2 linked regions of the Hoeflea sp. 108 genome follow. The protein of the gene in region 1 interacts with the protein of each later gene in a pairwise test. Links are inferred from orthologs where the notes say so. Each region holds a gene or a part of one and is shown in the gene's direction. Other genes may lie near its edges.

The links.
Region 2: the proteins of B015_RS0111255 (region 1) and ndk interact in binary tests that used the Escherichia coli proteins (3 or more experiments, as listed by UniProt). The link is inferred for Hoeflea sp. 108 from one-to-one orthologs.

What each region holds. Positions count from the first base shown.
Region 1 is NZ_KB890024.1:2,290,472-2,306,231, reverse strand. What follows is about bases 4,878-7,769. They hold B015_RS0111255 (5-formyltetrahydrofolate cyclo-ligase), read left to right. Parts: upstream 4,878-5,938; coding sequence 5,939-6,601; downstream 6,602-7,769. Other genes in these bases: ald (alanine dehydrogenase), read left to right, coding at 7,240-7,769; B015_RS0111250 (Lrp/AsnC family transcriptional regulator), read right to left, coding at 6,611-7,084; B015_RS0111260 (bifunctional 2',3'-cyclic-nucleotide 2'-phosphodiesterase/3'-nucleotidase), read right to left, coding at 4,878-5,607. Outside these bases: B015_RS0111285 (Dabb family protein), read right to left, coding at 1-187; B015_RS34075 (hypothetical protein), read right to left, coding at 282-410; B015_RS0111275 (cyclopropane-fatty-acyl-phospholipid synthase family protein), read left to right, coding at 770-2,023; B015_RS0111270 (hypothetical protein), read left to right, coding at 2,066-2,437; B015_RS0111265 (glycerophosphodiester phosphodiesterase family protein), read left to right, coding at 2,591-3,571; more of B015_RS0111260, read right to left, coding at 3,631-4,877; more of ald, read left to right, coding at 7,770-8,355; B015_RS0111240 (outer membrane beta-barrel protein), read left to right, coding at 8,574-9,881; B015_RS0111235 (DUF1203 domain-containing protein), read right to left, coding at 9,949-10,446; dapB (4-hydroxy-tetrahydrodipicolinate reductase), read right to left, coding at 10,524-11,345; B015_RS0111225 (OmpA family protein), read right to left, coding at 11,474-12,031; B015_RS0111220 (GNAT family N-acetyltransferase), read right to left, coding at 12,175-12,735; sseA (3-mercaptopyruvate sulfurtransferase), read right to left, coding at 12,738-13,589; B015_RS0111210 (alanyl-tRNA editing protein), read right to left, coding at 13,604-14,347; B015_RS0111205 (cysteine synthase A), read right to left, coding at 14,347-15,378; B015_RS0111200 (SDR family NAD(P)-dependent oxidoreductase), read left to right, coding at 15,696-15,760. UniProt on the Escherichia coli protein: Involved in the removal of 5-formyltetrahydrofolate.
Region 2 is NZ_KB890024.1:1,607,873-1,623,589, reverse strand. What follows is about bases 6,995-9,843. They hold ndk (nucleoside-diphosphate kinase), read left to right. Parts: upstream 6,995-8,132; coding sequence 8,133-8,555; downstream 8,556-9,843. Other genes in these bases: B015_RS0107860 (molybdenum cofactor biosynthesis protein MoaE), read right to left, coding at 9,651-9,843; B015_RS0107865 (YbaY family lipoprotein), read right to left, coding at 8,758-9,525; B015_RS0107875 (glutathione S-transferase family protein), read left to right, coding at 7,363-8,055; B015_RS0107880 (DinB family protein), read right to left, coding at 6,995-7,300. In the rest of the region: B015_RS0107905 (glutathione S-transferase family protein), read left to right, coding at 1-23; B015_RS0107900 (molybdopterin oxidoreductase family protein), read right to left, coding at 101-2,206; ribosomal protection-like ABC-F family protein, read right to left, coding at 2,410-4,287; B015_RS0107890 (MFS transporter), read right to left, coding at 4,386-5,660; B015_RS0107885 (hypothetical protein), read right to left, coding at 5,895-6,563; more of B015_RS0107880, read right to left, coding at 6,788-6,994; more of B015_RS0107860, read right to left, coding at 9,844-10,124; moaD (molybdopterin converting factor subunit 1), read right to left, coding at 10,128-10,379; pgsA (CDP-diacylglycerol--glycerol-3-phosphate 3-phosphatidyltransferase), read right to left, coding at 10,385-10,981; excinuclease ABC subunit UvrC, read right to left, coding at 11,083-13,152; B015_RS0107840 (SDR family oxidoreductase), read right to left, coding at 13,149-13,913; B015_RS0107835 (outer membrane protein), read left to right, coding at 14,333-14,998; B015_RS0107830 (glutathione S-transferase family protein), read right to left, coding at 15,091-15,690. UniProt on the Escherichia coli protein: Major role in the synthesis of nucleoside triphosphates other than ATP. The ATP gamma phosphate is transferred to the NDP beta phosphate via a ping-pong mechanism, using a phosphorylated active-site intermediate.

The sequences.
Region 1 (15,760 bases):
CTTCCTGGTCTGGAAATTCCGCGTAGACGACGATATCGATCTCGTCGCCGAATGGATCGACCTTGGTGTTGATCGTCACTTCGAAGACGGTCGAGTGCGGAATGCCCCCAAGTGCCGAGAGTTCCTCGCGGATCGTCTCGATTTCCTCTTTCCGCCGCGCACTGAAGAACACGATGTGCCGGATCAAGCCGCGATTCCTTCTGCTGTCTTGCAGCCGCCTTTTGGTTCGGCTTTTCGCCGCCGTCAATCGGGCAAAAGGAAGCGCAGGCGACAGAAAGGCGTCAGCCGGTCACCATCCGCACGACGCGGTGGACCTCGCGCACAGTCGTGCCAACCGCCCGGCTCTGGTTGTAGAGCACGTCCCAGATCAGGAACAGGGTGATGCTCATGATCACCACGACATAACGCATGGCGGGGCCTCCAGGCAGATCAGGGAATGAATGCCGGCTGGCGGTCGGCACCATCCGGCAACATTAGACCTCACTAACATTTACGAAAGATGACCGCCCTGGCCGAAATGTCAGCAGCGTCCCGCTGGCATATCGGAGCATGCCAGATGTCCCTTGAAGTTCGCGATTTTGCCGGTGAAGATCAGCACAGGATTTCATCGCGGTGGACGGCAGTCTTGGCGAAAGGAGGCCAAGTCTAAGCCCTTCCCGGTTGGCGGCGTGACCGGCGGCACGTCTCATCCGGCACAGGCACTCGATGGAGAGGCTTGCAACAGTGGCCCGACAGCGCTGAGCCGGGCAATTGGATTTGGGACGTCGAGATGGCCCAGAACAAATCGGATGGACCTGGCAGCGGCGTGACGCGGCTGCATGAAGGCAATATCGCCGACTTCGCCCGCGGCCTGCCGGCGCGCGTACGCATGGCTCTTTCGGCGGCGCTGCATCTGCCGCGCGGCACGCTGAAGGTAAAGATGCCCGACGGGCGCAGCGTGCTCGTCGGCGGCAAGGCGCCCGGCCCGCAGGCCGAAATCGTGCTGCACAACTGGAACCTGCCCGGCCGCGCCTTCAGCGGCGGGACCATCGGCCTGGCCGAATCCTACATGGACGGAGACTGGGAAAGCCCCGATGTCACCAGCTTCCTCGAACTGTTCGTGGTCAATTCCGAGGCAGGCGAGAAGATCGCGGGCGGCGCAAACTGGCTGCTGACGACGATCCAGCGCGTCCGCCACTGGCTCAACGACAACACACGCAAGGGATCGAAGCGCAACATTTCGGCCCACTATGACCTCGGCAACAATTTCTATCGCCAGTGGCTCGACCCGAGCATGACCTATTCGTCCGCGCTTTATGCTACCGGCGCCAACGACCTCGCCGGCGCCCAGGCGGAAAAATACCGGGCACTGGCGCGCGACACCGGCATCGGCGCAAACGACCACGTGCTTGAGATCGGCTGCGGCTGGGGCGGCTTTGCCGAGTTCGTCGCCCGCGAGATCGGCTGCAAGGTCACCGGGCTGACGATCAGCCGCGAGCAATTCGATTTTGCCCAGAAGCGCATCCAGGAGGCAGGCCTCGCCGACAAGGTGACGCTCAAGCTGCAGGATTATCGCGACGAGGCGGGCAGATATGACCGCATCGCCTCGATCGAGATGTTCGAAGCAGTGGGCGAGAAACACTGGCCAACCTTCTTCGCCAAGATGAAGGACAGCCTGCGTCCGGGAGGCACAGCGGGGCTGCAGATCATCACCATAAACGAGGCCGCCTATCCGATTTACCGCAAGCGCCCCGACTTCATCCAGCGCTACGTGTTTCCGGGCGGCATGCTGCCCACGCCGGCACTGCTCAAGTCGCTGGGTGCCGACCATGGGCTCGACTTCCTGCGCGAGCGGGTCTTTGCGCAGGACTATGCGCGCACCCTGGCGGAATGGCGGGCCCGTTTCTGGTCGTCCTGGGAGCGCATCGTGCCGCTCGGCTTCGACGAACGCTTCAAGAAGCTCTGGGAGTTTTATCTCCACTATTGCGAGGCAGGCTTCCGCGCCGAATACATCGACGTGCGGCAGGTGGTATATAAGGCTTAGGCGATCCACACACGCCGCCGGTCTTGGCTACAGGAGGCTGCGATGCGCGTCCTTTGGGCTTGTTGCATAACGCTGGCACTGACGACGGGCGCCTACGCCAAAATGGGCCTGTCGTTCGAGTGGGGACCGACACAAAAGTGCTTCGATCCCAAGTCGCCGCCAATGTCGCTCTCAGGCGTGCCAAAGGACACGGAAAGCCTCGACATCCGCATGGTCGACCTCGACGCCACAGGCTACCCACATGGCGGCGGCAAGGTGGCATACCAGGGGCGGAAATCCCTTGCCTATGGCGCATTCACCTACAAGGGCCCCTGCCCGCCCAGGCCGCATCGCTACCAGTTCACGGCGAAGGCGATCGACGCCTCGGGCAAAGTGCTGGCCACAGCCACCGCACGCCGCAAATTTCCGGAATAGTCTTTCCGCCGGCTGTGCTTGCTCTCAACCGTCACCTGGCTTCGCCCGCCGAATTGTTCTTGGAATAGACTTCATCCTGCTCATTTTAGCCGTGAAAAAGCCTGCTCGCCGTTCTGTATGTCTCTCGGGCCGGGCATCGGAGCGAATCGAGACATGCGCAAACGCAGTATTTTCCTGCTCCTGGCCGTGGCGGCCACCGGGGCCATCTACCTCAACAACACGTCGCTGCTCTCAAGTCGAGCCGCCGGAAAGCCGGTGATTCTCGCCCATCGCGGCTTGTCGCAGGAGTTCGACAGTGTCGGCCTGGAACGCGACACATGCACCGCCGAGCGCATCCGCCCGCCGCGGCACGATTATCTCGAAAACACACTCCGCTCGATGAAAGCGGCCTTCGAACGCGGCGCCGATGTGCTTGAGTTCGACATCCACCCGACGACCGACGGCAAGTTCGCGGTGTTCCACGACTGGACCGTTGACTGCCGCACCGAGGGTACGGGCGAGACGCGATCGCATTCGATGGCCGAGCTCAAGAAACTCGACGTCGGCTACGGCTACACGGCAGACGGCGGCAAGACCTATCCGTTCCGGGGCCTGGGCGTCGGTCTGATTCCGTCGCTAGACGAGGTTCTGGCCGAGTTTCCGGACAAGCGTTTCCACATCAACGTCAAGAGCAATGACGCCCAGGAAGGCGAACGGCTCGCGGCATTCATCGCGACCCTGCCGCCCAGCCGCCAGGACGACCTGGCGGTGCTTGGCGGCGACCGGCCGGTGCAGGCGTTCAAGCAGGCCTTGCCCGGTATCAGGACGCTGTCCAAGCAGTCCCTGAAGCGCTGCCTGATCCGGTACCAGGCGCTTGGCTGGAGCGGCTACGTGCCCGACGAGTGCCGCAACCGGGCAATGCTGTTGCCAACGAACTTTGCGCCCTGGCTGTGGGGATGGCCCAACCGGTTCCTGGACCGGATGGCAGCGAGCGGTACCGAGGTCTTCCTCATCGCGCCCTATCATGGCAGCGGCTTCTCGGAAGGCATGAACGACCCCGAGATGATCGACGCCCTGCCCGAGGGCTATTCCGGCGGCATCTCGACCGACGCCCTCGACATGATCGCTCCAGCCCTCCAGCGGCAGGCGCTCTGATCGCACAAATGCAAAAGCGGCCGGGTCACTCCGGCCGCTCCCCTAGCCAGTTCCAACGATCAGAGAGTGATGCGGTATTTGGCGAAACCTTCGGCACCCTCGCCAGCCGGCTCGATCTTGACGGCCTTGACCTCCGATATGTGGTCCTTGGCCTTGGGACCGGTCTCGAAGATCACCGAGGCACCTGCAACCGGTGCGAACGACCAGTTGGCGTCGGCCGACGGATTGATCGTGCCCTGGTCGACGATGTAGCGCACGATCACGTCGCGGTTGGTATCAGGCGCCTCGAAAACCAGCTTGGACGCGTTGATCTCTGGGAAATTTCCGCCACCGCCGGCGCGATAGTTGTTGGTGGCGACGACGAACCTGGCGGCCGGATCGATCGGCTTGCCGTCGAACATCAGATCGACGATGCGGTTCGAACCGGCGTTGAGCACGGCACCCTTGGGATCGTATTTCGGCGGCTGGGCCAGGTCGATCTTGTAGGTCACGCCGTCGATGACGTCGAAATTGTAGGACGGGAAGTCGGCGTTGATCAGCACTTGGTCGGCCTTATCAGGCTCGACCTTGTTGAAGATGCCGGCCGACATCTCCAGCCACTCCTTCACCTGCGCGCCCGTAATCGCCACGGCCTGCACGGTGTTGGGGTAGAGATAGAGGTCGGCCACGTTCTTGATGGCGACGTCGCCCGCCGGCACGTCGGTGTAATAGTCCGGACCACCGCGGCCGCCCGACTTGAACGGAGCGGCTGCCGAGAGCACCGGCAGATCCTTGTGCTCGGTCGCCTTCAGCATATCCTTGATGTACCAGATCTGCGCCTGGCTCACGATCTGTACCGACGGATCGTCGGCAACGAGCGCGAAATAGGAATAGAGCGGAGCAGACGTCTTGCCGACAGGTGTGCGCACATAGGCGAGCGTCGCCTCATGTTCTTCCTTGGCTGCGGCCTCGACCGCGGCCTTGCTCTCGACATTGGGCACGACCTTCTTGTCGACACGCTTGAAGATCGGCCGCGCTTCGCTTGAGGATTTCACCACCTTCCAGGTTTTGCCGTCGCGTTCGAGCAGCAGGTCGATCAGGCCGAGATGCGAGCCCCAGAAGCCGCCCATGACACCGGGCTTGCCGTTGATGGTGCCCTTGGCGTTGTCGAGGCCCTCGATCTTGTCGAATTTCGGACCGGGGAAATCGAGATGGCTGTGGCCGGTGACAATGGCGTCGATGCCGTCGACGCCGGCAAGCAGGATGGAGGCGTTTTCGAGATTTTCGCCCTGTTCGAGCGTGCCCATGCCCGAATGCGAAAGCGCAATGACGATGTCGGCGCCCTCTTCCCTGATCTGCGGCACCCAGGCCTGGGCGGCCTTGACGATGTCGCGGGTCATCGCCTTGCCGTCGAGATGGCGCGAATCCCAGGTCATGACCTGCGGCGGGACGAAGCCGATCAGGCCGATGCGGATCGGATGCTCGGCGCCGGAGCCGTCCTTCACCTTCCTGTCGAGGATCACATAGGGCTTGAGGAACAATTCGTCCTTGGTGGCGTCGCCTGCCAGCTGGCCCTTGGTCAGGTTGGCGCAGACGAACGGGAAATTGGCGCCGTTCAGCACCTTGAACATGTAGTCGAGGCCGTAGTTGAACTCGTGGTTGCCAAGCGTCGAGCAATCGTAGCCCAGCGTGTTCATTGCCTTGATGATCGGGTGGACGTCGCCGTCCTTCATGCCGCGCTGATAGGCCATGTAGTCGCCCATCGGGTTGCCCTGGAGGAAGTCGCCATTGTCGACAAGCACGGAATTGGCGGCCTCGGCGCGGATGGCGTCAATGATCGAGGCGGTGCGGGCTAGGCCCATCGTGTCGTTCGGCTTGTCGGCGTAGTAGTCGTAAGGAAAGACGTGGACGTGTAGGTCGGTCGTTTCCATGATGCGAAGATGGGCCTGGTTGGCCTGGGCGCGCGCCGCGAACGGGTGCAGCATCACGAGTGCGCCCGCGGCAGCTGAGCCCGCGAGAAAGGAACGACGAGAAATCGGATGAAGCGTGGTGGACATTTCATTCTCCAGGGAAATGAAGTGACAGTATTTAGCCGGCGTCCGAAAGATCAAATCTTGCGCCAAAATCCCCTGAAGTCCAGCCGACTCGCATGACAGGTTCGCGACAAGTTGTGAGGAATGCATTGGTCCAGGAAATTTGCGACCTCTTGGGCCATGGCATGTCGCCGATTGACCACAAGCATGGTGCGTGCAGGACTAGGCTTCCGCAGTGTTTGAAATCCCGATGCATCGCCCGGAACGCGTTTTCGGAAAGCGCGATGCGCAGATACAGCCAGCTAGAGCGTCCTCGTGCGTTCATCCGGACACAGGCGCTTCAGGAGGTCCTGACATGGGCGATCTCGACGACGACGGTCCGGCGCAATACGCCTCACCTCCCTGTTTCATGCATGAGCTTGATCCGGAGTTCCGTGCCCCGTCGCCGCCCGATTGGGCCGAGGTGCGGCGCTGGCGCAAGGCTGAGCGCGCACGGCTGATCGAACACAGGCTGGAGGTCTCAGCCGACGCACGGACGGCCATGGCCGGACTGATCGCGCAAGGTCTCGACAAGATTGTCGGCGACGTTGCCGGCAGGCTGGTCAGCCTCTACTGGCCCTTCCGAGGCGAGCCAGACCTCAGGCCTTGGCTCGCCTCGGTCAATGCTCGTGGCGGCAAGACCGCGCTGCCAATCGCCATCCAGCTGGGCCGGCCACTGACCTTCAAAGCCTACGCGCCGGGCGACAAGCTGGAGCGCGGCGTCTGGAACATTCCGGTGCCGGCTACCGGACCGGAGGTCATTCCAGACATCGTCATCGCCCCTTTGGTCGGCTTCGACGGATCGGGCTACCGGCTTGGCTATGGCGGCGGCTTCTTCGACCGCACTTTGGCGGCGCTGCCGCGCAAGGCTTTGGTCATCGGCATAGGTTATGAGTTGGCGCGCCTGCCAACAATCTATCCGCAGCCCCACGACATCCCCATGGACAGGATCGTCACCGAGGCCGGCGTCATCCGGTGAGGGCTCACCTCAGGCGAGTTCGGGACGCATACCCATTGCCGTGCGATCGACGACCTCGCGCAGCGCAAAGGACGAGTTGATCTTGGTGACATGCGGCATGGCCGACAGCCATTCCTTGTGGATGCGCTCGTAATCAGGCAGGTCGCGCGCGGCGATACGCAGGATGTAGTCGTATTCGCCCGACATCAGGTGACAGGACAGGATGTTGGGGCAGCGTTTCACCGCGATCTCGAATTCGGTCAGCGTCTTTTCGAACTGCCCCGACAGCGAAATGTGCACGATGACGGTCATCTGGTGACCGAGGGCCGCGTTGGACAGCCGGGCGTGGTAGCCGGCGATGACGCCCGACTTCTCGAGATTGTCGAGGCGGCGCGAACAGGCGGACTGCGACAAGCCGACCTTCTCTGCCAATGCCGCGTTCGGCATGCGGCCATCCTTCTGCAACGCATCGAGGATGGCGATATCGATCCTGTCCAACGGCATTCTTCGAATTTCCTTCGACTATCTGCCAACCATGCGCAAGAAATATCGATCCGGCCTCCGAAACACAATTCATTTCGCAAACATATTCGGGCCGATTCGTGATTCACTTTCTCCCCTAAGGGAACATGGCCGGAAAGGCTGCGGAGGAGCAGGAAATGCGCGTAGGTTGCCCAAAGGAAATCAAGAACCATGAGTATCGCGTCGGCCTGACGCCGGGTGCGGTGCGCGAATATGTGGCGCATGGCCACGAAGTGCTGGTCGAGACCGGCGCAGGTGCGGGCATCGGTGCCGACGACAATGCCTATCGTGCCGCCGGTGCGCAGATCGCCAGGACGGCTGAAGAGGTGTTCACCCGCTCGGATATGATCGTGAAGGTCAAGGAGCCGCAGCCGAACGAATGGGTGCAGCTGCGCGAAGGCCAGATCCTCTACACCTACCTGCATCTGGCTCCGGATCCGGACCAGACGAAGGGCCTGCTGGCCTCTGGCGTCACGGCGGTTGCCTATGAGACGGTGACCGACGATCGCGGCGGCCTGCCACTGCTGGCGCCGATGTCGGAAGTCGCCGGCCGCCTGTCGATCCAGGCTGGCGCAACCGCACTGCAGAAGGCCAATGGCGGGCGCGGCGTGCTGCTCGGGGGCGTACCGGGCGTGCTGCCGGGCAAGGTCGCCGTCATCGGCGGCGGCGTGGTCGGCCTGCATGCAGCGCGCATGGCGGCTGGCCTCGGTGCCGACGTCTCCATCATCGACCGCTCGATCCCGCGCCTGCGCCAGCTCGACGACCTGTTCGCCGGTCGCGTGCACACGCGTTATTCGACCGTCGAAGCGCTCGAGGAAGAATGCTTCTCGGCCGACATCGTCGTCGGTGCCGTCCTGATCCCCGGTGCTGCAGCACCCAAGCTGGTCAGCCGCGAGATGCTGTCGGGCATGAAGAAGGGTGCGGTACTCGTCGATGTCGCAATCGACCAGGGCGGCTGCTTCGAGACCTCGCATGCGACCACTCATGCCGATCCGACCTATGAGGTCGACGGCATCATCCACTATTGCGTCGCCAACATGCCGGGCGCAGTGCCGGTGACCTCGGCGCATGCGCTCAACAATGCCACGCTGCACTACGGCCTGGCGCTGGCCGATCGCGGGCTGAAGGCGCTTGCCGACGAGCCGCATCTGCGCAACGGCCTCAACGTCCACCGTGGTCGCATCACCAACCGTGCAGTCGCCGAGGCGCTCGGTTACGAGATGATCGAAGCCAAGGCTGCACTGGCTGCCTGAGTCGGCTTCAACAGCCGAAACGCCCGTCGCAGCAATGCGGCGGGCGCTTTCATTTCGGCATTTAAGGTATTGATCTGTTTTATTCTCTCTAACATTCGCCGGATACACCCAAAAATGTTTCCGACTAAATGTGCATTGACCCGATCTGTGACATTTTAGCTGCATCGCACGCAACGTAAGCGTGCCAAAACTGCCTGCACTGGTAGTGGGGTAGTAACATGAAATTTTCGAAGACCATCGCAACGCTTCTTCTCGGCGCATCCTCAATTGCAGCACTGGCATCGTCGGCATACGCGGCAGATGCAGTTGCAACCGAGGCACCGGCCGCCGGCTTCAACTGGAGCGGCGTATATGTCGGCTTTGGCGGCGGCGTGGGTGCGGTCGTAAGAGGCACCGAGGTAGTTGCCCCGGGTGGTAGCCCCACCCAAGGCCTTATGGATCTTGGTGGAGATGGCGTATTTGCAGAGGTGAGCGCAGGCTACGACTACTTGGTTTCGGAACGAGTGCTGGTTGGCGGCTTCATCGACGCTCACGCGGGCAACATCGCGTTCTCTGTCGAGAACATGCTGGGCGCCGGGGAACTATCGCTTAAGAACAAGTACGGCTTCGACGTTGCCGCCAGGGCGGGCTATCTGCTTACCCCTACGACCTTGGGATATGTGCTCGGCGGCTATACTTGGCAGCACATCGAGCTAGATGCACCTGGAGCCGTGCCTTTCGATACTGACAAAAATCGTAGCGGATATGTGCTCGGGGTCGGCATGGAAACCGCAATTAGCGGCAACTGGACCCTCAAATCCGAGTATCGCTACGCCAACTATGGCAACAACATCGCTATTGAGGACCTTGGGGGTGGAGCGCTCAAATTTGAGCCCACAACACATACTTTCCACATCGGTGCCAACTATCGCTTTGGCGCACAAAACGGCGGCGGTACATCTTTCGCCGCTCCAGCCTATAGCTGGACGGGCTTTTACGTCGGTGGGGCACTTGGTGCTGGGGCCATTGTAGATGAGCTAAAGGACCCTAGCGGAACTACCAGTATCCATGGCATCGGCGGCGAAGGTCTGTTTGGCGAGTTGAATGTAGGCTACGATCACGAATTCAATGGCATATGGGTGGCCGGCCTGCAGCTTGGCGGCCGATATTCGGGCATGACCACCCAGTTGTTCGACGCCTCTGCGTTCGGTGGTCCGAAGTATGAGGGCAAGGCCGATTATGGCTTTGACTTGCTCGCTCGAGTTGGCGCCAAGCTGAACGAGACTACTCTTGCCTATGCGCTTGGTGGTTATAGCTGGCAGCACGTCGAGGAAAAAATGTCCGTTCCCGGCCTCAGCGAGACGAGGGATTGGAGCGTGAACGGATTTTCAGTGGGCGGCGGACTTGAGACAGCCGTTTCAAACAACGTATCCGTCAATCTTGAGTATCGCTACTCACAGTACAACGGTCATGACAACGAAGATGGATCGGAGACTATCCCTGCCTTCCACACTGTCCGTGTCGGCGCGAAGTACAAGTTCAACTAAGCCACGGGCTTAGCCAGATGAGACAAGGCCCGTGGCAGCGATGCCGCGGGCTTTTCCATTGGCGAAATCAGGCGACAAATTCCCGAGCGTCCGCTTCAGCCAGCTCGATCCGGCACTGGTAGCAATTGTTCCTGGCTGAGCGCATGTGGACATAGGCGACGTCGGGGCGCCGGAGCAGCATGGCTGCCGTCTCAACGATCTCGGGCGTCTCCGTTACCATTCCAGTCCCGTAGACGATGCGATTGTCGGTGCTGTAGCCGCGCAGGATGTAGTCGCGCGTTTTGCTGAAAAGTTCAGGCAACTCGGCACCCTCGTCGGCACGCAAGCATTCTTCCGCATGAAGGAAGATGGGTCCCGTCTCGGCATAGGGCTGGAGTTCGGGAAACGGCCTGTAAGCCAGGATCAGATAGGACTCGCCTGCCCCTACATTCTTGAGGCAGTGGCGGCAGGGTACGCCGACACCGTCTGAAATCTTGCGTTCCGGCCGCATGCCATAGGCATCCGGCGCGCCCTTTTGAAGCGCCCTCACCTCCTGGGACGGCAGTGCCTGGAAACGAACGGTCATGACGACGATCTCCTTGTGACCTTCTTGCTGGATTGCCGCAAGCTAGGCTTGGAGGAGCATGTCGCCCACCCGATTTGCTACACTGACAGTGTTTCGTCCATCAGCGCATCGAGCACCCGCACCAACCCCGTAAATTCACGCACACGCCTGATCGCGAGCAGCGTGCCGGCGACATAGGGCACAGCCGATGTACCCGCATCGTGGCGGATGACCAGGCGCTCCTCGGGCAGGCCGAACACGGTCTCGCAGGACAATTGATAAGACGGCAACCGCAGCGAATGAACCTGCACAGCCGTGCCCTCACCCAGCGTCGCACCGCGCGCCTCCGGGTGGCCGTATATTTCCGACTTCGGCAACGCCGTCGGCGCGCCCCTGATCTCCGATAGGGTCTCAGCCAGTTCGAGTGCTGTGCCCGACGGCGCGTCGGGCTTGCGGGCGCTGGCGTAATCGATGATCTCGACGTCGGGAATGTATTGCGCGGCCATCAACGCGAACTTCTTCATCAGCGTCGCCGTGATGGAATAGTTCCCAGCCGCGACCACACCAACGCCATTGGCACGTGCCGCCGCATTGATCTCGCGATAGTCGGCCGCGCCGAGACCGGAGGTGCCGATGATGACATGCCGGCCGCGTTCGATTGCCTGCATGACATGGCCTTTGACGGCCACCGGCTTGGTGTAGTCGACGACGACATCGGACGGCACGTCGAGCGCTTCGCTCAGGGACGGCCGAATGGCGAGGCCGATCGGCTGGCCGTTGGCGGCAACACCCGCATCGTGGCCAGCAGCGCGGCGAGCCACCGCGCCGACCAGTTGCATGTCGCCCTGCGCCAGTATCGCCGGAACCAGCGCCCTGCCGACCCACCCCGTGGCGCCAGCCATCACTACCTTGGTCGTCATCTCCCCTCCCAATATCGTCATTTCATTTTGGTATACTGTATACCATCGAAATCAGCGTGAATAAAGCCCGGCTTTTCGGGCCGGGCTCTGGGGTATCGTAGCGATCGCTGACGAAGATACCGAATCGACTACCGGATAAAGGCGTCGTAGCGGCGCAATGTGACGCGGCGGTTCTGCCAGTTCTCGTTCTGGGTCGGCACCAGCAGGAATTCCTCGCCGTAGCCGACGGTTTCCAGCGCATAGCGCGGAAGGCCGAATTCGCGAACCAGCGTCTGCTTGAGCGCGGCGGCGCGCCGCTCCGACAGCGCCTGATTGGACGCGTAGGAGCCGACCGCATCGGTGTGGCCCTCGATCAGCACGCGCGCGCCGGGATCGCGGCGCAGGATGCGCTCGAGCGCATTGGCGATATTTTCGACCTTGCCATATTGCGAATAGGGAACCTCGGCCGAGCCGAAGGCAAAATTAATCGACTGGATGTCGATCGACGGGGCCATGCGGCGCAGGTCCGGCCGGCGCTTGAATTCGCGCACGGTGACCCGCTGGTTCGGCTTGAGCTTGACCGTCGGCGCGGCTTGCAGCTGGCGCTCGATCTGCGCAGCCGAGGGCGTCGTCGCCTGGGCGGCGGCGAAGGAAGGGGCTGCGATCAGGGCAATCAGTGCGGCAGCAACGGTACGGCGGTTCAGCATCTACATTCTCCTTTCACTTCGACTTCGCAGTCGAACCTGTTGGCGCGGAAAATGCCTGAAGCAACCTGAAGATGGGATGAACGGTCCATTCACACGCGCACTGCCGATATCTGGCACCGGGCAACCGGTTCTCTTCAGTTCTGCTAGCGCATAACGCTGGCGGAGCGCTCGGCAAAAGTCATGGTGCGTACTGTCTCGCCCTTCTGCGCGACGGGCGAAAAACCCAGCTTCTGATAAAGCGAAAGGGCGGCGGGATGATCGAGCGTGCAGGTCTGCACTGTCACCTTGCGTGGCTTGTACGACCATGCTGCCGCTATGGCTGCGCCCAGAAACCAGCGGCCCAGCCCCTGCCCCGTCGCATGCTCCATAATGCCGAAATAAGCGAGCTCAACCTCGTCGGGCAGATGCGGCTTGAGATCGAAGAAGCCGGCGGGCGCGCCGTCGAGGTAAAGCACCCTGATGTCGCGATCCTCCCGATGGAGACCTGCCGCAAGTTCCTCGTCGTTGAGTCTCAGGATATTGACCCAGTGCCATTTTCGGCCGACGCGGTCGGCGAGGTAACGATAAAAGTGAAGCGGTATGTCGCGCGTCCTCAGCAGCGCGATCTGTTTGTTGACAGGCAGCGGCGGCGAATAGGCCGGCGGCACCTGCATCTCGAGAAAGGTCACTGTGACCGGGATGGTCTCGCTGCGGTCCGCGCCCATGCTCAGGCTTTTCCCGCAACCACAGGTGTATCCGACAGCCCGCCCCATTCGGTCCATGACCCGTCATAGAGCCTGACGTCGCCATGGCCAAGCGACTGCAGCGCGAGCGTGATGACGGCGGCGGTGACGCCGGAGCCGCAGGTGGTGACGACTGGTCTGGAGAGGTCGAGCCCCGCGTCTTCGAGCTTGGCCTTCAGGCGATCGAGCGGCAGGAATTCGCCATTTTCCGACAAGGTGACCGAAGGCACGTTGCGCGCACCCGGCATATGGCCGGAGCGCAAGCCCTGACGCGGCTCCGGGTCGGTGCCCTCGAACCGTCCGGCAGAACGCGCGTCGGCGATCTGGGCGCTGCCCGACTGGACGATGTCGCGCATCTCCGTCAGCGAGACGACCTTGGAAGCATCGTAGTCAACATGGAAGACATTCGGCGCAGTCCTGGTGGGCTCAGCGGTCACCGGCCGGCCATCGGCCTTCCAGCGCCCGAAACCACCATCCAGGATGTAGACCTGGAAGACGCCCATGATGCGGAACATCCACCAGACGCGTGGCGCCGACTGGAAGCCAGGACCATCATAGATGACGATGGTGTCGTCAGCCGAAATGCCCATCGAACCGGCATGGCGCGCAAACAGCGACGCCGACGGCATCGTGTGCGGCAAGGTCGAATCGGGATCGACAACCAGATCCTGATCAAAGAACACCGCGCCCGGAATATGGGCGGCGTCATACTCCTTGCGCGCATCCCGGTTCTGCGCCGGCATGTACCAGGACGCATCGACGATCGACAGTCCGGGCGTTCTCAGCCGCTGTTCGAGCCAGTCAGCGTCGATGACGAAGGCGCTTTTGTCGCCCATGGCAGTTCTCCGGTTCAGTTGGCGGGCATCGCGCCGAAGCGGATGCGGAAGCGGCGGTTCTCGCGCCCTTTCTTCTCGATCTTGCCGATATGGATCTCGCCGATCTCGGCAGTGCTGGCAACATGGGTGCCGCCGCAGGGCTGGCTGTCGATCGAGGCATTGTCGCCGATGCAGACGAGCCTGATGCGGCCGGTGCCGGAAGGCGGACGAACGTTCTTCGACTTCACCAGCGTGGGATTGGCGGCAAGCTCATCCTCCGAAATCCAGCGCGTGTAGATCGGATGGTTGGCCTGCACGAGTTCCATCAGCCTGATGGTGACGTCTTCCTTGGTGAAGCCGGCATCGGGGATATCGAAATCGACGCGCGAATCCTCCTCGCCGACGGCTGCACCTGTTATCGGATAGGGGCAGACCACCGTAAGCAGGTGGCAGGCTGCGTGCATGCGCATCAGCAACAGCCGCCGCGGCCAGTCGATGGCAAGCCTCAGCTTTTCTCCGACCTGGGGCACAGCCTGCTCAAGCGCCGGCACATGGATGATCTCGTCCTTGTGCTCGCCGGTGATGGTGGCGGCCACCGCAATCGGGCTGCCATCGGGGCGCAACATCACACCGGTGTCGCCTGGCTGGCCGCCTGAAGTGGCGTAGAAGATCGTGCGGTCGAGAATGATGCCGCCACGGTCATTGATGCCAACGACAGTGGCTTCGGTCTCACGCAGATAGGCGTCGTCGCGAAAAACCGCTTCGGTCGAAAATGCCATCACGCCACCTGCTCGAACGGAACCTCGATCTCGACCGGACGCTCCATCCAGTTGGGCACGGGCAGGTTCTTTTCGCGCAGGAATGTTGGATTGAACAGCTTGGACTGGTAGCGAGTACCGAAATCGGCGAGCACGGTGACGATGGTGTGGCCCGGTCCGAGTTCGCGCGCCAGGCGAATGGCACCAGCAATGTTGATGCCCGAGGAGCCGCCGACGCAGATGCCCTCCTCTTGGATCAGGTCGAAGACAATGGGCAACGCCTCCTCATCCGGAACCTGGTAGGAGAAGTCGGGCGTGAAGCCATCGAGATTTGCGGTGATGCGCCCCTGTCCGATGCCCTCGGTGATCGAACTGCCTTCGGACTTCAGTTCGCCCGAGGTGTAGTAGCTGTAGAGGGCAGCACCCAGAGGGTCTGCAAGCGCGATCCTTACGCCGGCGTTCTTGCCCTTGAGGCCCATGGCGACGCCGGCCAGAGTGCCGCCAGTACCGACAGCGGAAACAAAGCCATCGACCTTGCCCGACGTCTGCTGCCAGATCTCTTCGGCCGTCGTGCGGATATGCCCTTCCCTGTTCGCGACATTGTCGAACTGGTTGGCCCAGATCGCGCCATTGGGCTCGGTCCTTGCCAATTGCTCGGCCAGCCGCCCGGAAACCTTCACATAGTTGTTCGGGTTCTTGTAGGGCACCGCCGGAACCTCGATCAGCTCGGCCCCAAGCAGGCGCAGCGCGTCCTTCTTCTCCTGGCTTTGCGTATCGGGAATGACGATGACGGTGCGATAGCCGAGCGCCTTGGCGACAACGGTCAGGCCGATTCCGGTGTTGCCGGCGGTGCCTTCGACGATCACGCCGCCGGGCCGCAACAGGCCTCGCTTTTCAGCATCACGGATAATGAACAGGCCAGCGCGATCCTTGACCGACTGGCCGGGGTTCATGAACTCGGCCTTGCCGAAGATTTCGCAGCCGGTCTCCTCCGAGGCACGCCTCAGGCGGATAAGAGGCGTATTACCGATGGCATCGATCACCGAGCGCATGAAGATTCCTTCCCAATTCGCCGGAGAACCCTAGCGCATCGGCCCGAAAATCGGAATCGATTTTCGGAAAGCACGAAGCGCAGATTCAATACTTTAGAGCGTCCTTTATGCGTCCGTTCGGACGCATGGCGCTCTATAAAATGTGAGCCTCGGCTTTCAAGGGAAGATATTCTCTGAACCATCGGCATCACAGGGTCAGCATTCTACTGTGGGCAAAGCGGGCACGGTCCTGAGCGGACCATGCAGCCCTAAAACAGCCCTTGCATATGAACGCCGTGCCGTTAGACCTACATCGAAACTCTGCCCAGGGGACTTGATTGAGCACATACCGGGCTGACCCCAAGGACGGGGTAGCGTGGATAACCGGTGGCAGCACCGGGAT
Region 2 (15,717 bases), 680 kb from region 1 along the record:
CGGACGCTGAGCAGGCGGCCTGACCGGCCTTACGATAAAGGGCTGCGCACCAACAATGGCGTGCAGCCCTTTTCGTCCGTTCCAAAGCCAGCCGACGGTGCTAGGCCGCGCGTACCCAGACCTTGTTGTCATGCACTGCAGCGCCGCCATAAGGCGCGGGCGCGTCGGCGCCGGTCAGCACATTGATGCCTTCGCCGCGCTCGTGGTCGGAGTTCGGCCAGATTCCTTCGGCGATGACGACGCCACGCTTGATCTTGTCGAACAGGCGGGCATGCAGCACCACCTCGCCGCGTTTGTTGCCGACCTCGACGCGGTCGCCGGTGGCGACCCCCATGGCCGCGGCATCCTCGGGATGGATCAGCAGCTCCGGCCGCCCCTCCTTCTCGCGCGACACCGGCGTCTCGGCGAAGGTCGAGTTGAGGAAGTTGCGCGCCGGCGAGGTCGCCAGGCGGAACGGATGCTCTTCGTCCGCCACCTCGATCAGGTCGACATGGTCGGGGAATTCAGGCAGCTGCGCCACCGGGCCGAAGATGCCCATGCTACGCGGCGGCTTGTTCGGCGCCATGCCACCATTCCACTGCGGCCGGAAGCGGAACTTGCCGTCGGGGTGGCCGAAGCCGCTGAGGAAATGGGCGCTGTCGAACTCCGGCTGCATGTCGGCCCATTTCTGGTCGCGGAAGCTGTCGAAATTGCCGAGGCCCTTCTTCTCCAACATGACGTCGATATGCTGGCGTTCGGTCAGGCCGAAACCCGGCATGTCGGACACGCCGAGCCGCTCGGCCAGTTGCTCGATGACGAAGTGGTTGGTGCGGGGACCCTCGGGCGGCTCGATCAGCTTTGGCCCCAGCGTGATGTGCTGGTTGCCGCCGCCCTTGTAGATGTCGTCATGCTCGAGGAACATCGTCGCGGGCAGGACGACGTCGGCGAGTTTTGCCGTATCGGTCATGAACTGCTCGTGCACGGCCGTGAACAGGTCGTCGCGCATCAGCCCCTTGACCACCAGGCGCTGCTCGGGCGCGACATTGGCCGGATTGGTGTTCTGGATCAGCATCGCCGTGACAGGCGGGCCGCCATAGAGCGCGTCCGCAGCATTGGTCAGCACCGGGCCGATGCGCGAATGGTCGAGATAACGGATGTTGGGGTCGCGGAACCTGGTGCCTTCGAGCAGCTCGCCATTGAGCTTGAAGATGCCCGAATTGGAATGGAAGGCGCCGCCGCCCTCATATTGCCAGGCCCCGGTCACCGCCGGGATCGACAGGGCGGCATGCATGTTGACCGAGCCGTTGCGCTGGCGCGAGAAACCGTAGCCCAAACGGAAGAAGGTCTTTTTGGTGGTGCCGACCAGCCGGGCGAAAGCCTCGATCTCGTCGACGGTCAGGCCGGTTATGGCGGCCGCCCATTCCGGCGTCTTGTCGGCGAGATGGGCTTCCAGCCCCTTGGGATCGTCGGTGTATTTTTCGAGATAGGCGCGGTCGGCAAAACCTTCCTTGAACAGAACGTGCATGACCGCGCAGGCGAGTGCCGCATCGGTGCCGGGCTTCAGCACCAGCCCCATGTCGGCCTGCTTCAGCGTCGCCGTCTCGTAAATGTCGATGACGACGATCTTGGCGCCGCGTTCCTTGCGCGCCTTGATCGCGTGGGTCATCACATTGACCTGGGTGACCACCGCATTGGTGCCCCAGATGACGACGCAGTCCGACTTGCCGATCTCGCGCGGATCGCTGCCGCGCAGCGCACCGGTGCCCATGACATAACCCGTCCAGGCGAGATTGGTGCAGATCGAGCCGAAGAAGCCGGAATATTTCTTGGCGTGGCGCAGACGCTCGATGCCGTCGCGCTGCACCAGCCCCATCGTGCCGGCGTAGAAATAGGGCCAGACCGTCTCCGAGCCGTATTTGACTTCCGCGGCGATGAATCTTTCGGCGATCAGGTCGAGCGCCGCCTCCCAGCTCGCTTCGTTCCAGTTGCCGTCGCCCTTGGCGCCAGTGCGGATCAGCGGCTTCAGCAGTCGGTCGGGATGGTGGACGCGGTCGGCGTAGCGGGCGACCTTGGCGCAGATGACGCCTGCCGTATAGCTGTTCGACTTGGCGCCATGGACACGGCCGATGCGCTTGTCGTCGAGCAGCTCGACCTCGAGCGCACAGGTCGACGGGCAGTCATGCGGGCAGGCCGAATGGCCTATCCTGATCTTGGCGTGCTGGTTCATGGCGCCCTTTTACCCTGATGTCCGCGCGCCGTGTAGGGCCAATTCGAGGGGGTGCGCTGCCCCTCATCCCCGCTGCCGGGACCTTCTCCCCGTGGACGGGGGGAAGGGACGCGCGAAACCGTTGCGGCCAGCCTCCTTCTCCCCATCACCAACCGGGGAGAAGGTCCCGCAGGGGGATGAGGGGCAGCGCCGCGTTGCGGCCCCTACTCGGCTGTGCCTTCTTCATATTCGGCCGACATGGCCAGCCACTTGTCTTCGTGGCCATTGAGCTGGGCCGATAGCTGCGAGCGCTCCTTGGCGAGTTGCGTCGCCGTCGTCGGATCCTTCTCGTAGAGCTTCGGGTCGGCCAGTTGGTCCTCGATCGTGTCGATGCGCTTGCGGATACGATCCATCAGCGCCTCGGTGGCGCGGATTTCCTTGGCCAGCGGCTCGAGGGCGGCGCGCCGCGCGGCGGCCTCGCGGCGCTTGTCGGCCTTGGAGGCCTTGTCGGCCTCACGCTCCTTGCGCCGGTCGCCGGACACACCCGTCACCAGCGTCTTGTAGTCCTCGAGATCGCCGTCATAAGGATTGACCGAGCCGTCCTTGACCAGCCACAGCCGGTCGGCCGTGGCTTCCAGCAGATGGCGGTCGTGACTGATCAGGATGACGGCGCCCGGGAACTCGTTGAGCGCCATAATCAACGCCTCGCGGCTGTCGATGTCGAGGTGGTTGGTCGGTTCGTCGAGGATGAACAGGTTCGGCCCGTCAAAGGCGGAAAGCCCCATCAACAGCCGCGCCTTTTCGCCACCCGACAGATCTTTGGCGGCGGTGTTCATCTTCTCCGTGGGAAGGCCGAACTGGGCGACACGCGCCCTCACCTTCGATTCCGGCGCGTCCGGCATCAGTCGGCGCACATGCTCGTAGGCGTTTTCTTCCGGCCTGAGGTCGTCAAGCTGGTGCTGGGCGAAGATCGCCACCTTGAGGCCTGGCGCAATCGTCACCGATCCCGTCTCGGCCTGAAGGCGTCCGGCAAGCAACTTGGCAAAGGTCGACTTGCCGTTGCCGTTGGCGCCCAGAAGCGCGATGCGGTCGTCGGCATCGATGCGCAGCGTCATTTTCTTCAGGATCGGCTTATCGGCCTGGTAGCCGACATTGACCTTGTCGAGAGCCACGATCGGCGAGGCTACCGTCTTCACCGGCTCGGGAAAGCTGAACGGCCTGACATTGTCCTCGATCAGCGCCGCGATCGGCTTCATCTTCTCCAGCGCCTTGATGCGCGACTGCGCCTGGCGTGCCTTGGAAGCCTTGGCGCGGAAGCGGTCGACAAAGGATTGCAGGTGCTTGCGCGCCGCTTCCTGCTTGACGCGGCCCTTTTCCTGCAACTCCCGCTGCTCGGCGATCTGGCGCTCGAACTGGTCGTAGCCGCCGCGCCAGAAAGTCATCTTCTTCTGGTCGAGATGGACGATCGAATTGACCGCGCGGTTGAGCAGGTCGCGGTCGTGGCTGATCAAGAGAACCGTGTGCGGATACTTCGACACATAGTTCTCGAGCCACAGCGTGCCTTCGAGATCGAGATAGTTGGTCGGTTCGTCGAGCAGCAGCAAGTCAGGTTCCGAAAACAGCACGGCCGCGAGCGCAACGCGCATGCGCCATCCGCCCGAGAAGGACGAGGCCGGCCGCCGCTGCGCTTCGTCGTCGAAGCCGAGACCGGCAAGAATGGTCGCCGCGCGCGATTCCGCCGAATGCGCGTCGATGTCGGCGAGGCGGATGTGGATCTCGGCAATGCGATGCGGATCGGTGGCCGTCTGCTCCTCGGCGAGAAGCGCGGTGCGCTCGACATCGGCCTTGAGCACGATGTCGATCAGCGGTTCCTCGGTACCGGGCGCTTCCTGCGCCACCTGGCCGATGCGCGTGTTCTTCGGCAGGCTGATGCTGCCGGTTTCCGAGCTGAAGTCGCCAGTTATCGCTTTGAACAGCGTGGTTTTGCCCGTGCCGTTGCGGCCGACGAGGCCCGCCTTGGTGCCGGCAGGCAGGGTCAGCGACGCATGATCGAGAAGCAGGCGTCCGGCGATGCGGAGGGAGAGATCGTTGATAATAAGCATGACGAGAGGGTTTCTGACGAAGAGTTCCGACAATGGCAAGTGCGTGCGCACCATCAAGGGCGCAACGCATGGCCAAAAATAGCTACCGAACTGAAGGTTCAGGCGTAAGCCGGCCGGCCCACGCGGTGCATGGCACCTTCGGTTGCCTCGCCGCCGACTGCTGCCGCGTGACCGTCGAGCGATGCCGGCGGCGGCGATGCATATCCAAGGGCAAAGAGCACCGCCGAGCCGGCAGCGAATGCCGCAAAGAGCATGAACATGCCCTGCCCGCCAAACGCACCGAGCGCCAGCCCGCCAAGCAGCGGCCCGAAGAAATTGCCCACCGCGCACAAGGAATGCGCGCCGAAATATGCGCCGCGATTGCCGTCGTTGGAGATGCGGTCGACCAGCACATATTCCGAGGGCACGACCAGCACCTCACCGATGGTGAACAGCACCATGAAGCCGATCAGCATTGTGGCGCTGGTGGCGAAGGCAAAACCGACCTCGCCGCCGAGGAACAGCAGGCACCCCAGGACCATTGCCTTCATCGGCCCGATCCGCTCGATCAGCATCCGTGCAGGCGCCGTGGCGAACACAACAACCGCCGCATTGGTGGTGACCAGCCAGGCGAAAATCTTGACCCCATCTTCCAGATTGGTGGTGAGGTACTGCGACAGGGTCACCGACCACTGGCCGTAAACGGCAAGCAGCAGCGTGCCGCCGCCGAGATAGAAGATCAGCCGGCGATCCCTGAGCGTGGCGACCAGCCTGCGGAAGCCCGGTATCTGCGCAGCAGCGCCGGCACCAGCCGTGCCGACGAACACAGCCGGAACGATCAAGAAGATCGCAGCCGAGAAGGCAAAATGAACCGCGCCTGCGATGAAGAATGGCATGGGCGAATTGGCGCCAATGGCAATGCCGATCATCGGCCCGACGGCCCAACCGGCATTGATCACCAGATAGCGCCAGGAAAACACCTTGAGCCTAAGCTTTTCAGGGGCCGCGTCGCTCATCAGCGCGCGCGAAACAGGCTCATAGACGGCTGCTGCCACCGACGACACGATATGGGCAATGGCAAAGGCGGCAACCGACTGCGCCAGACCCAGGCCGATCAATCCAAGGCCGGCGAACAGCAGCGCGACTGTGAGTACACTGCGGCGGCCGATCCGATCCGAAAGCGTGCCGGCAAAAGGGCTTGCGGCTGCACCGAGAAGCGGACCTGCACCGATCAGCATGCCGATGGCAGCGGGACTGAGGCCGAAATCCTGCTGCAGGCGGATCGCGAGGAAGGTGAGCGTCATGCCACGGGCGATCGCAACCATGCCGGAGCCCGCGATGAGCAGCAGCACGATCGTCTGGCCGGTCTTTTCGCCGAAGGCGCGCAAGGGCATTCCCCATGGTTCGAAACGTAGCCGACGGCGGGCGCAATTGCCCATTCCACGACCATAGCCACCCTCTGTCCCAGTTGTACCAACAAGGCAAGCGGCCGCGACGGCCGGATCTCATGATCCAGACAGGCTCATGACATTTTTTCGGGAAGGGCCCTCAGCGAAGACCGGCGCGCCCTGCCGAAAAACGAAACGGCCCGCGAAGCGCGGGCCGTCCGAAATCACCACTGTCGCCGCTTAGCGGCTGGCCATGCGCAGAAGCTTGCAGAGTTCGCGCAGGTCGCTCTCGAACGCCATCGGGTTCGAAAGCACCATGTTGCAACGCTTGACATAGGCCGCCACCTGCGCCTGCGACATGCCGCCGATCACGCCCGGATTGATGACGCCTGGACCGCCGGGGCCACCAGGACCTCCCGGACCGCCAGGACCACCAGGGCCACCCGGCAGACCGGGACCGCCGATGGTGACGCCGAGATCGAGCAGATTGTTCCCGCCAACACCAACAGTGGTGCTGACCTTGGCCAACCCGCCTGTACCGCCGACATTCGCGCCGAGATTGGCGTTGAGGCCGCTCGAGCCGCCCAGCGTTGCCTTTGCATTGGCGTCGACGAGGCCCTTGCTGTTGGCTACGCCGGCATCGACATTGGCGTTGAGACCCTTGGCGCCGCCGACGCTGGCGTTGACGCTGGCGCTCGCCAGCCCCTTGCTGCCGCCCGAACCGAGCCCGACATCGGCATTGATGCCGCCCGAGCCGCCCACGGTCGCGCCGATGCCCTTCGAATCAATCGAGACGCCAAGTCCCTTGCTACGATCGCCGATGTCCAGCGCGCTGGCCGGCGCGGCGAGCGCTACAAAAACAATGCCACCCGCCAGTGCAGTTGCGATTGCCTTGGAAATGCCAGTCATGGATGTCTCCCTGTGGTTGCCAATCCAAACAACCAGCCACCAGAAACTGGTTGCCTGCGCAGTAACGATCCCACTGGACTGAAAGTTTCAGCCCACCACGGAGACTGACATCTTTCTCAATCGATAGTCAAATCGAGTCACAACTTATAGTAAAGCGTATTAAAAACTTTCATTTGTGTGCAAACAATTTTTCCGTTTGCATGCAAATCGTAATTTAATTCTAATTAAGCATAATTTCGGCCTACTTCCGACCTTTGGAAATAGATCAAGTCGAGGTTTATCGAAGGTCGCCTCAACACGGTCAGGATCATATGCGCCTGGCCGCGATGATGGGTCTGATGGTTGAAGAGGTGGGTCAGCGCAGGTGCCAGACGCTGCGAAATGGTACGCATGTCGGTTACTGTCATATAGGTGAAGCGGCCGGCGAAGGCCTTCTCCTCGAGACCATCGATCCATTCGACGATGCGCCTGTCCTCCGCCTCGCGGGCCGTCGTCAGTCTGGCAAGGTTCTCGTGCAAGATCGCGTCAAGCGCCGACGGAGCATCGCCCAGGCCCGTGAAGCGCTTCAGCCAGATGCGGTCCGCGGCGAGCAGGTGGTTCAGGGTGCCGCGCATCGACTTGAAGAAGGCACCGACGTCACGGCCGAAGTCTTCTTCGCCAAGATCGGCCGCAGCGCCATAAACCTGCTCGTTGGCCCATTGATTATAGGCGGCCATCATCCTGAAATGCTGCTTCATCTGATATTCCTTGGTGCTTCGAAACCGTCTGTCCTTCCTAAGTGCATCGGAAAGCCTCGCCAATGACCATTCTGTTCTACGATCTCGTCGGCAGCGATGCCGCACGCCCCTTCAGCCCGCATTGCTGGAAGGTGGCGATGGCGCTGGAGCACAAGGGGCTCGATTACCGCGCCGTTCTGAAGCGCCTTGTGGAAGTGCCAGAGATCGAAGGCGGCGTCTCGAAGACGATCCCCGTCATCCGCGATGGCGACAAGGTGATCCCGGATTCGTTCGCCATCGCGCTTTATCTGGAAGAGGCCTATCCAGAGCAACCGTCGCTGTTCGAAGGCCCGGGCGGCATGGCGCATGCACGCTTCATCGAGCGCTGGTCGCAGCTGACGCTGCATCCCTATATCTCCGTGGCTGCGCTCACGGCCCTGCACGCCATGCAGGACGACGAGAATGCAGCCTATTTCCGCAAGAGCCGCGAAGCCCGTTTCGGCAGGCCCCTTGAAGAGGTAACCGCCAGCCGCGATGCCAGCCTCTCCAGCTTCCGCGCTTCTCTGGAGCCGCTGCGCAGTATGCTGTCCTACCAACCGTGGATCGGCGGCGAGCAACCTTTGTTTGCCGATTACATCGTCTTCGGCGCGCTGCAGTGGGCGAGGATCGCCACCCCCTACCAGCTACTCGAAGCTGCCGACCCGGTTGCCGAGTGGTTCGAGCGCTGTCTCGACCTTCATGGCGGCAAGGGGCGCAGCATCGCCGCGGCCGCCTAGTCCCCCTTGGCAATGCAGCGGGCGGCCTGTATAGAGCCCGCCACACTGCAAAATCCCAGAAATCATAAGGACCAGACATGGCGATCGAACGCACCTTTTCGATGATCAAGCCGGACGCAACCAGGCGCAACCTGACCGGCGCAATCACCAAGATGCTTGAGGATGCGGGCCTGCGCGTCGTCGCTTCCAAGCGCGTGTGGATGAGCCGCCGCGAAGCCGAAGGCTTCTACGCCGTTCACAAGGAACGCCCCTTCTTCGGCGAGCTCGTCGAGTTCATGTCGTCGGCTCCGACGATCGTCCAGGTTCTCGAAGGCGAGAACGCCATCGCCAAGAACCGCGAAGTGATGGGTGCCACCAACCCTGCCAATGCTGCCGAAGGCACCATCCGCAAGGTCCACGCCCTGTCGATCGGCGAGAACTCGGTGCACGGTTCGGACGCTCCTGAGACCGCTGCCGAAGAGATCGCCTACTGGTTCTCGGGCACCGAAGTCGTCGGCTGATCCAGACCGTCGGCAACGCCTGACAAGGCGTTGATCCAGAATCGAAAAGCCGGGGGTTTGCCCCGGCTTTTTCTTTCTCCTGTTGTTCGCTCCTCGACAGGCCGAGGACGCAATCGCCGCCTGGTCGAAGCCTTCGACCTAAGCTGGACGGGCCATCAGTCTTTTCAAAGAGTTACCTGACAAGCCACAGAAAACGATTCAATCAGCCGCCATCGCCGAAACGCAGGATGTCCTTGCCGTCCTTGTCGGCGAGGATCAGCTTGCCGCCGTCCAGACGATAGGACGTCACCTGGCCAAGGGCCTGGTGATAGCGGTGCTCCTGATCCATCACCGCCTGCTCGCAGGCCATGAAGGTCGAGCCGAGCGGGCCGAAGGTGATCGCCTTGCCGTCGACCTTGGCCTGGCCGAAGAAGTTGTTGCAAGCGCCACGGCCGGTCACGCCACCGGCCGGATCGATGCGCAGCGTCGAAGGCGGCGCGTCAAGGACGTCGGCACCGCCGATCTGCTCCACCACCCATTCGCGGTCGAAGATGTCGTCCTTGGCCGGTTCGCTGGCCTGGCTCACCATCTTCAGTACCATGCTCTGCGGCACGGCGTTGAGCGGATCGACCGAGTAGCGCTCGTCATTGATGAACCAGAGGCGGTCGTCGACCGTGATGCGCGCCTGAAGCGCATAAGTCATGCCCGTCCGGATGGCGACCGGATCGAAGCGGACCTCGAACTTGATCGGCACCTGCCCGGCCGGATCGATCTTCTGCTGGCCGATGACAGTGGACGGAGCATCGGCCAGCGACACGTCGACCAGTTGCACGGTCAAAACTGCGTGAGGCGGCAATGCGATGCGTTCGCGATAGAGCACCTCGCCTGAAATCGTCTTCTCTTCAGCCATCGCCATGTCAGGTACTGCAAGCATGCCGATCAGCAGCGGCGCAAAGCCGAAAACGATGAATTCCGCGAGCTTGCCCAGCATGGTTGTCTCCCCGAAATGCGTTGTTGCCTGGACGCGGCATGACTGTTGCTGTCATCCAGTTCCGAAGGTGCAAAGGATTGCGGTGGTTCCGTGGCCGCCCGTCGCTCCAAGACGGCCACCGACTGTCATGGCCGGGCCCAGCGCGCCGCGGCAGCTTCGTCACTTTCCTTGGCATCCACCCAGTCGCCGGCACTGCCGTCGGCGCGATGCTCCTTCTTCCAGAAGGGCGCTCGCGACTTGAGATAATCCATCAGGAAACTGGCGGCCTCGAAGGCGGCCTGCCGGTGCTTGGAGGCAGCAACGACGAGCACGATGTTCTCGCCCGGCCTGACCCGTCCGAAGCGATGAATGGCGGTCATGCCCGACAACGGCCAGCGCTCCAGCGCTTCGGCCGCGATCCTGGAGATTTCAGCCTCGGCCATGCCCGGATAATGTTCGAGTTCGAGTGCCGACAACGTGCCGGCCTCGTCACGGCACAGACCGGTGAAGGTGACGACAGCACCGACATCCGCCCGACCCGCAGTCAGCCGGCCGATTTCCTGGGCGACGTCGAAATCCGCCGCCTGGATGCGCACCATGGGCACGACGGCGGAGGTCATGGCTCAGCCGCCCGTCATCGGCGGAAACAGCGCGATCTCGCGCGCACCGGCAACCGGCTGGCGGTGATCGACATGCTCCTGGTTGATTGCGACCCGTATCACCTCGGGATGCTGCAAGGCGCTTTCGAACTCTTCGCCGCGCGACTTGAGCCACAACAGAAGATCGGAAACCGTCTTCACCTCGGCTGGCAGTTCGACATCTTCTTCTGCCTTGCCGATCCGCTCGCGCACCCAGGCGAAATAGATGAGTTTCATACGGCTCACTCGTCCATGATGTGCTTCAGGCCAGCACGGAAATAGTCATAGCCGGTATATAGCGTCACGATCGCCGCGATCCAAAGCAGCACGAGACCTGTCTGGGTGGTCAGCGGGAAAATCTTGTCGCCGGCAGGTCCTGCCAGCAGGAAGGCGATGGCCACCATCTGGATCGCCGTCTTCCACTTGGCGAGCTGGGTGACGGGCACACTGACCTTCAGCGCCGCCAAATATTCGCGCAGGCCCGAGACCAGGATCTCGCGGCACAGGATGATGATGGCCGCCCACAGCGACCAGCCGGCGATACCGCCGCGATTATCGGTGTCGGCGGCTAGCAGCAGCAGGCAGGTGGCAACCAAAAGCTTGTCGGCGATCGGGTCGAGCATCCTGCCGATGTTCGAAGTCTGCTTCCAGGCGCGCGCAAGGTAGCCGTCAAGATAATCGGTGATGCTGGCAATGACGAAAATCGCCAAGGCGCTCCAGCGCGCGAAGTCGGACGACTGCAGACGTCCTTCCAGGAAGAAGCAGAGCACTACCATCGGCACGGCCAGGATGCGCGCATAGGTCAGTATGTTGGGCAGGTTGAATGCGCGCTGGGCCATGGTCTCGAATGCTCTTTTCGGTCTGCCTAAGTGAAATCAGAAGCGGGCGTCAGGGGTCAACTGCCTATCGCTAGGCCAACATGTTTGCGAACGACAATCCATCACCCATTATCGTGAAAATGGTTGTAAACAAGGCGGGCAGTCGATTCAGAGATGCCTTCCACCGCCATCAGGTCGTCGACGGCAGCACGGCTCACCGCCTTGGCGGTGCCGAATGCCAGAAGCAGCGCGCGCTTGCGTGACGGACCGATGCCGGCGATCTCGTCAAGCGGGTTCTTGACCATCTCCTTCTTGCGCCGCGCCCGGTGCGAACCGATGGCGAAACGATGGGCCTCATCGCGCAGGCGCTGGACAAAATAGAGCACGGGATCGCGCACCGGCAGCGAGAACGAATCCTTGCCCCTGACGAAGAAGCGCTCGCGCCCCGCCTCTCGGTCCTGGCCCTTGGCGACGCCGATCGCCACCACCCGGTCCTCGATGCCAAGCTCGGCCAGCATGGCGCGCACGGCCGTCATCTGCCCCTGCCCGCCGTCGATGAGGATGACGTCAGGCCAGGCCGGAAACGCACCGGCATCCTCGACGCTTTCGGCCTCCTCGGGCTGCTCGCCGCCATGCTCCTTGAGCAGGCGTGAGAAACGGCGGGTCATGACCTCACGCATCATGCCGAAATCGTCGCCAGGCGTGATGTCGGTCGAGCGGATGTTGAACTTGCGGTACTGGTTTTTGACGAAGCCTTCCGGGCCGGCGACGATCATGCCGCCAACGGCATTGGTGCCCATGATATGCGAGTTGTCGTAGACCTCGATGCGAACGGGCGGCTTTTCGAGGGCAAAGGTCTGGGCAAAACCTTCCAGCAGGCGAGCCTGGGTCGATGTTTCCGCCAACCGGCGGCCCAATGCCTCGCGGGCGTTCTGCGCGGCATGGTCGACGATGTCCTTCTTCTCGCCGCGCTGAGGCACAGAAAGCGTGACCTTGTAGCCGGCGCGGGTCGACAGCGCTTCAGCCAGCAGTTCCTGTTCTTCGACAGCATGTGACAGCAATATCGAGCGCGGTGACGGCTTGTCGTCGTAGAACTGCGCGAGGAACGAGCCCAGCACCTCGGCGGCTTCGAGCGACGAATCTGCCTTCGGGAAATAGGCGCGGTTGCCCCAGTTCTGGCCGGTGCGGAAGAAGAACACCTGGATACCGGTCTGCCCGCCCTCCTGATGGATGGCAAAGACGTCGGCCTCGTCGATCGTCTGCGGATTGATGCCCTGGTGGCTCTGCACATGCGACAGTGCTGCGAGGCGGTCGCGATAGACGGCGGCGCGCTCGAAATCGAGATCCTCCGCCGCCTGCTGCATCTGGCCGGAGATTTCGGTCTTCACCTTCTGGCTGCGGCCGGAGAGAAAGTCCTTCGCCTCCTGCACCAGCTCGTCGTAGCCTTCGCGCGAGATCTCGCCAGTGCAGGGCCCGGCGCAGCGCTTGATCTGGAACAGCAGGCACGGCCGGGTGCGGTTGTCGAAGAAGCTGTCGGTGCAGCTGCGCAGCAGGAAGGCGCGCTGCAGCGAGTTGATGGTGCGGCCAACTGCCTGCGCCGATGCAAACGGACCGAAATAGTCGCCGCCCTTTCGCGAACGCGCGCCGCGGTGCTTGTAGATGCCGGGTGCCGTATGATCGCTGGTCAGCATGATGTAGGGGAACGACTTGTCATCCCGCATCAAAACGTTGAAGCGCGGCCTCAGGCGCTTGATGAGGTTTGCTTCGAGCAGCAACGCCTCGATCTCGGTGCGGGTGACGACGAACTCCATCGTCGCCGTCTCGCGCACCATCTTGCCGATGCGGTTGGTGTGGAAGCGCCCCTGCGCGTAATTGGTCACACGCTTCTTCAGGCTGCGCGCCTTGCCGACATAAAGCACGTCGCCGGCCGCGTTCATCATGCGATAGACGCCGGGCGCGTTGGGCAGGCGCTTGACCATGGTCTGGATGACTTCGGCACCGACCAGACCGTCGGCGTCGCCGGCATGCGCGGTCCAGTCGATGGCGGTGAACGGCAGGTCCGGACCAGAGGCCGCCGGCGCAAGTTCGTCCTCTACCGACTCGTCGTCGTCGAGTTCGATGTCGGGCATGTCTTCGGCCGCCTTGCCGCCCTTGCGGGGGCCAGAGCCGGTATCGGATTCGCGTGGACTCATTCCACCATGCCTGTCACGTCGGGCGTCTGCCATGCAAGATGCTGGCCGCCGTCGAGCGCGATCATCTGGCCAGTTACTGACCTTACCTGCCACAGATAGCGAACGGTCGCGCCAAATTCGCCAAGCTCCGGGCCGTGCTTGAGGATCAGCCCGTCGAGCTGGGCGGCAAAGGCTGCAGCGTCCTGGCGCGCGCTGGGCAGCGTCGGCCCCGGTCCGATGGCGTTGACGCGGATACGCGGCGCCAGCGCCTGGGCCATGGTGCGCGTCGCCGCCCAGAGTGCGGCCTTCGACAGCGAATAGGAAAAATAGAGCGGCGTCGGCTTGAGCACGCGCTGGTCAATCATGTTGACGATCAGGCCCTCTGCGCCGTCAGGCAAGGCAGCCGCGAAATTCTTTGCCAAAAGCGCAGGTGCCTTCACATGCAGGGCAAAATGCCGGTCCCATGCCTCCCAGTCGAAGTCCGTCACCGAGTCGCTCTCGAACACCGAGGCATTGTTGACCAGAAGCGTGATCGGCCCGAGCGCTGCCTCGGCAGCGGCGAGCAAGCTGTCGACCGCTTTCATGTCGGCAAGGTCGGCCTGCACCACCGCCGCGCGCCCACCATTGGCATTGATGGAAGCAGCCAGATCGTCGGCAGCGGCGCGCCCGTGGTTGCAATGGATGGCGACGCCGAAGCCATGAGCCGCCAGATCCTCGGCGATCGCGCGTCCGATCCGCTTGGCACCTCCGGTCACCAGCACATTGCCTTCCATGGCCGCCATCTGATCATCCCTTGCTGTTTGCCCGACAGCCGCACGCAGTCGAGTTTGGTTACCCTTCGGTAACATCAGTAAAAAGCCGTTCATCGATCTGGCGACAATGTGACGAAGCCCTTCGGCGGCGCCTTCCAATCGTCCCGCGAACCATATCGGCAGACGAGATATAGAACGCCCAACTCCTTGCACCAAGCGGCTTGCGGCAATTCGCCGACAAGGCAGCCGACAGGCGATGTTGCATTAGCGCAACGTCATGCTTCAGCCTCATTTCAGCCCGGCAATCACCCAACTTCAGGTTCGGTTCAGCCGCATTTCGACACGACATTCGGAACTGTTCGGCGCCTGGACCGTTTATCCCCCCGGACGGGTTTCAAGGGCGCCATTTTGAAAGAAAGCCAGTGTCTAGTTGGCTTAAGGAGTAAAAAATGACTGCCATTCTCAAGCACGCTCGTCCGCTCGCGGCAGCGTTCGGCCTCGTCGCTCTGGCGGCTATGCCGGCTTTCGCAGCCGACGTCGTCATGGAAGAGCCGCCGGCCCCCGCAGCTCCGATGGAAGTTGCCCCGGTCGCCAGCTGGGCTGGTCCCTATGCTGGTGTGACCGTCGGCTACGGCTTCTCGGGCACGGCCAACGACAAGACGTTCGACAACAAGATCGACACCAAGGGTTTCCTTGGCGGTGCGTTCGTCGGCTACAACTACCAGATGGACAACATCGTCATCGGCGCTGAAGGCGACATCGGCTACAGCGGCATCAAGGGCGACAACTCCGGCACGGAAGTGAAGTCGGGCGTCGAAGGCTCGCTGCGCGCCCGTCTTGGCTATGCCGTTACGCCTGATATCCTGCTCTACGGCACGGCCGGTGGTGCTGGCCAGCGCGTGAAGGTGTCGGATGCAACCGGCAGCGACTCGAACACCGCCCTTGGCTGGACCGCCGGCGTCGGCACCGACGTCAAGCTGACCGAGTCGGTCTTCGGCCGCGTCGAGTATCGCTACACCGATCTCGGCACCGACAGCTACAACCTCGGTGGCACCAACCACGACGTCTCGCTCAAGGATCACCGCATCCAGTTCGGCGTCGGCATGAAGTTCTGATCCTCCCGATCGGACCAACGGAAAAGCCGGGCCTTGTGCCCGGCTTTTTTGTTTTCCTGCCGGCCGAGGGGGCGCCCAGCTGCGATGCCAGATCATCCCTGCGGGATGACGGCCTTCAACTCGGGGAATTTTTCGTCGAAACGCGCGGCCCAGCGCTTTAGGCGCGGACGCCCCTTCTCCCACTTTCCAGCGAAACGCAGTTCCATGTAGCCAATCGCCGCGCGCAGCGCGATCTGGCCGGTCGTGATCGCCTTGGGCAGCTTGGGCGGATTGGCGTTGAGCAGGTCGAGCGAGCGTGCCACCTTCGCCCACTGCTTGTCGATCCAGGGCTGATGGACGATCTCCTCTGGGCGCGAGCGGCGCTCGTAGACCATCGCCAGCAGGCAGTCGCAGATGCCGTCGGCCAAGCCTTCCAGACGCTCCGCGTCCAGGCGCTTGTCAGCGTTGCGCGGGAACAGCTTGTTGCCCGAAATCCGGTTCAGATATTGGGTGATGACGCGGCTGTCGTAGATGCCCTGTCCGTCGTCCGTCACCCAAACCGGAATCTTGCCGAGCGGGTTGACGTCGGTCAGCATCGCCGGCTGCGGGCCGGTCTCGACCGTCACCGGCTCCACCGGAATCCCGGCATAGACGGCCGCCATGCGAACCTTGGCACTGTAGGGCGAAGCGGAAGAATAAAGCAGTTGCGGCATGGTGGCTCCCTTTTCGCGGGCGACCAT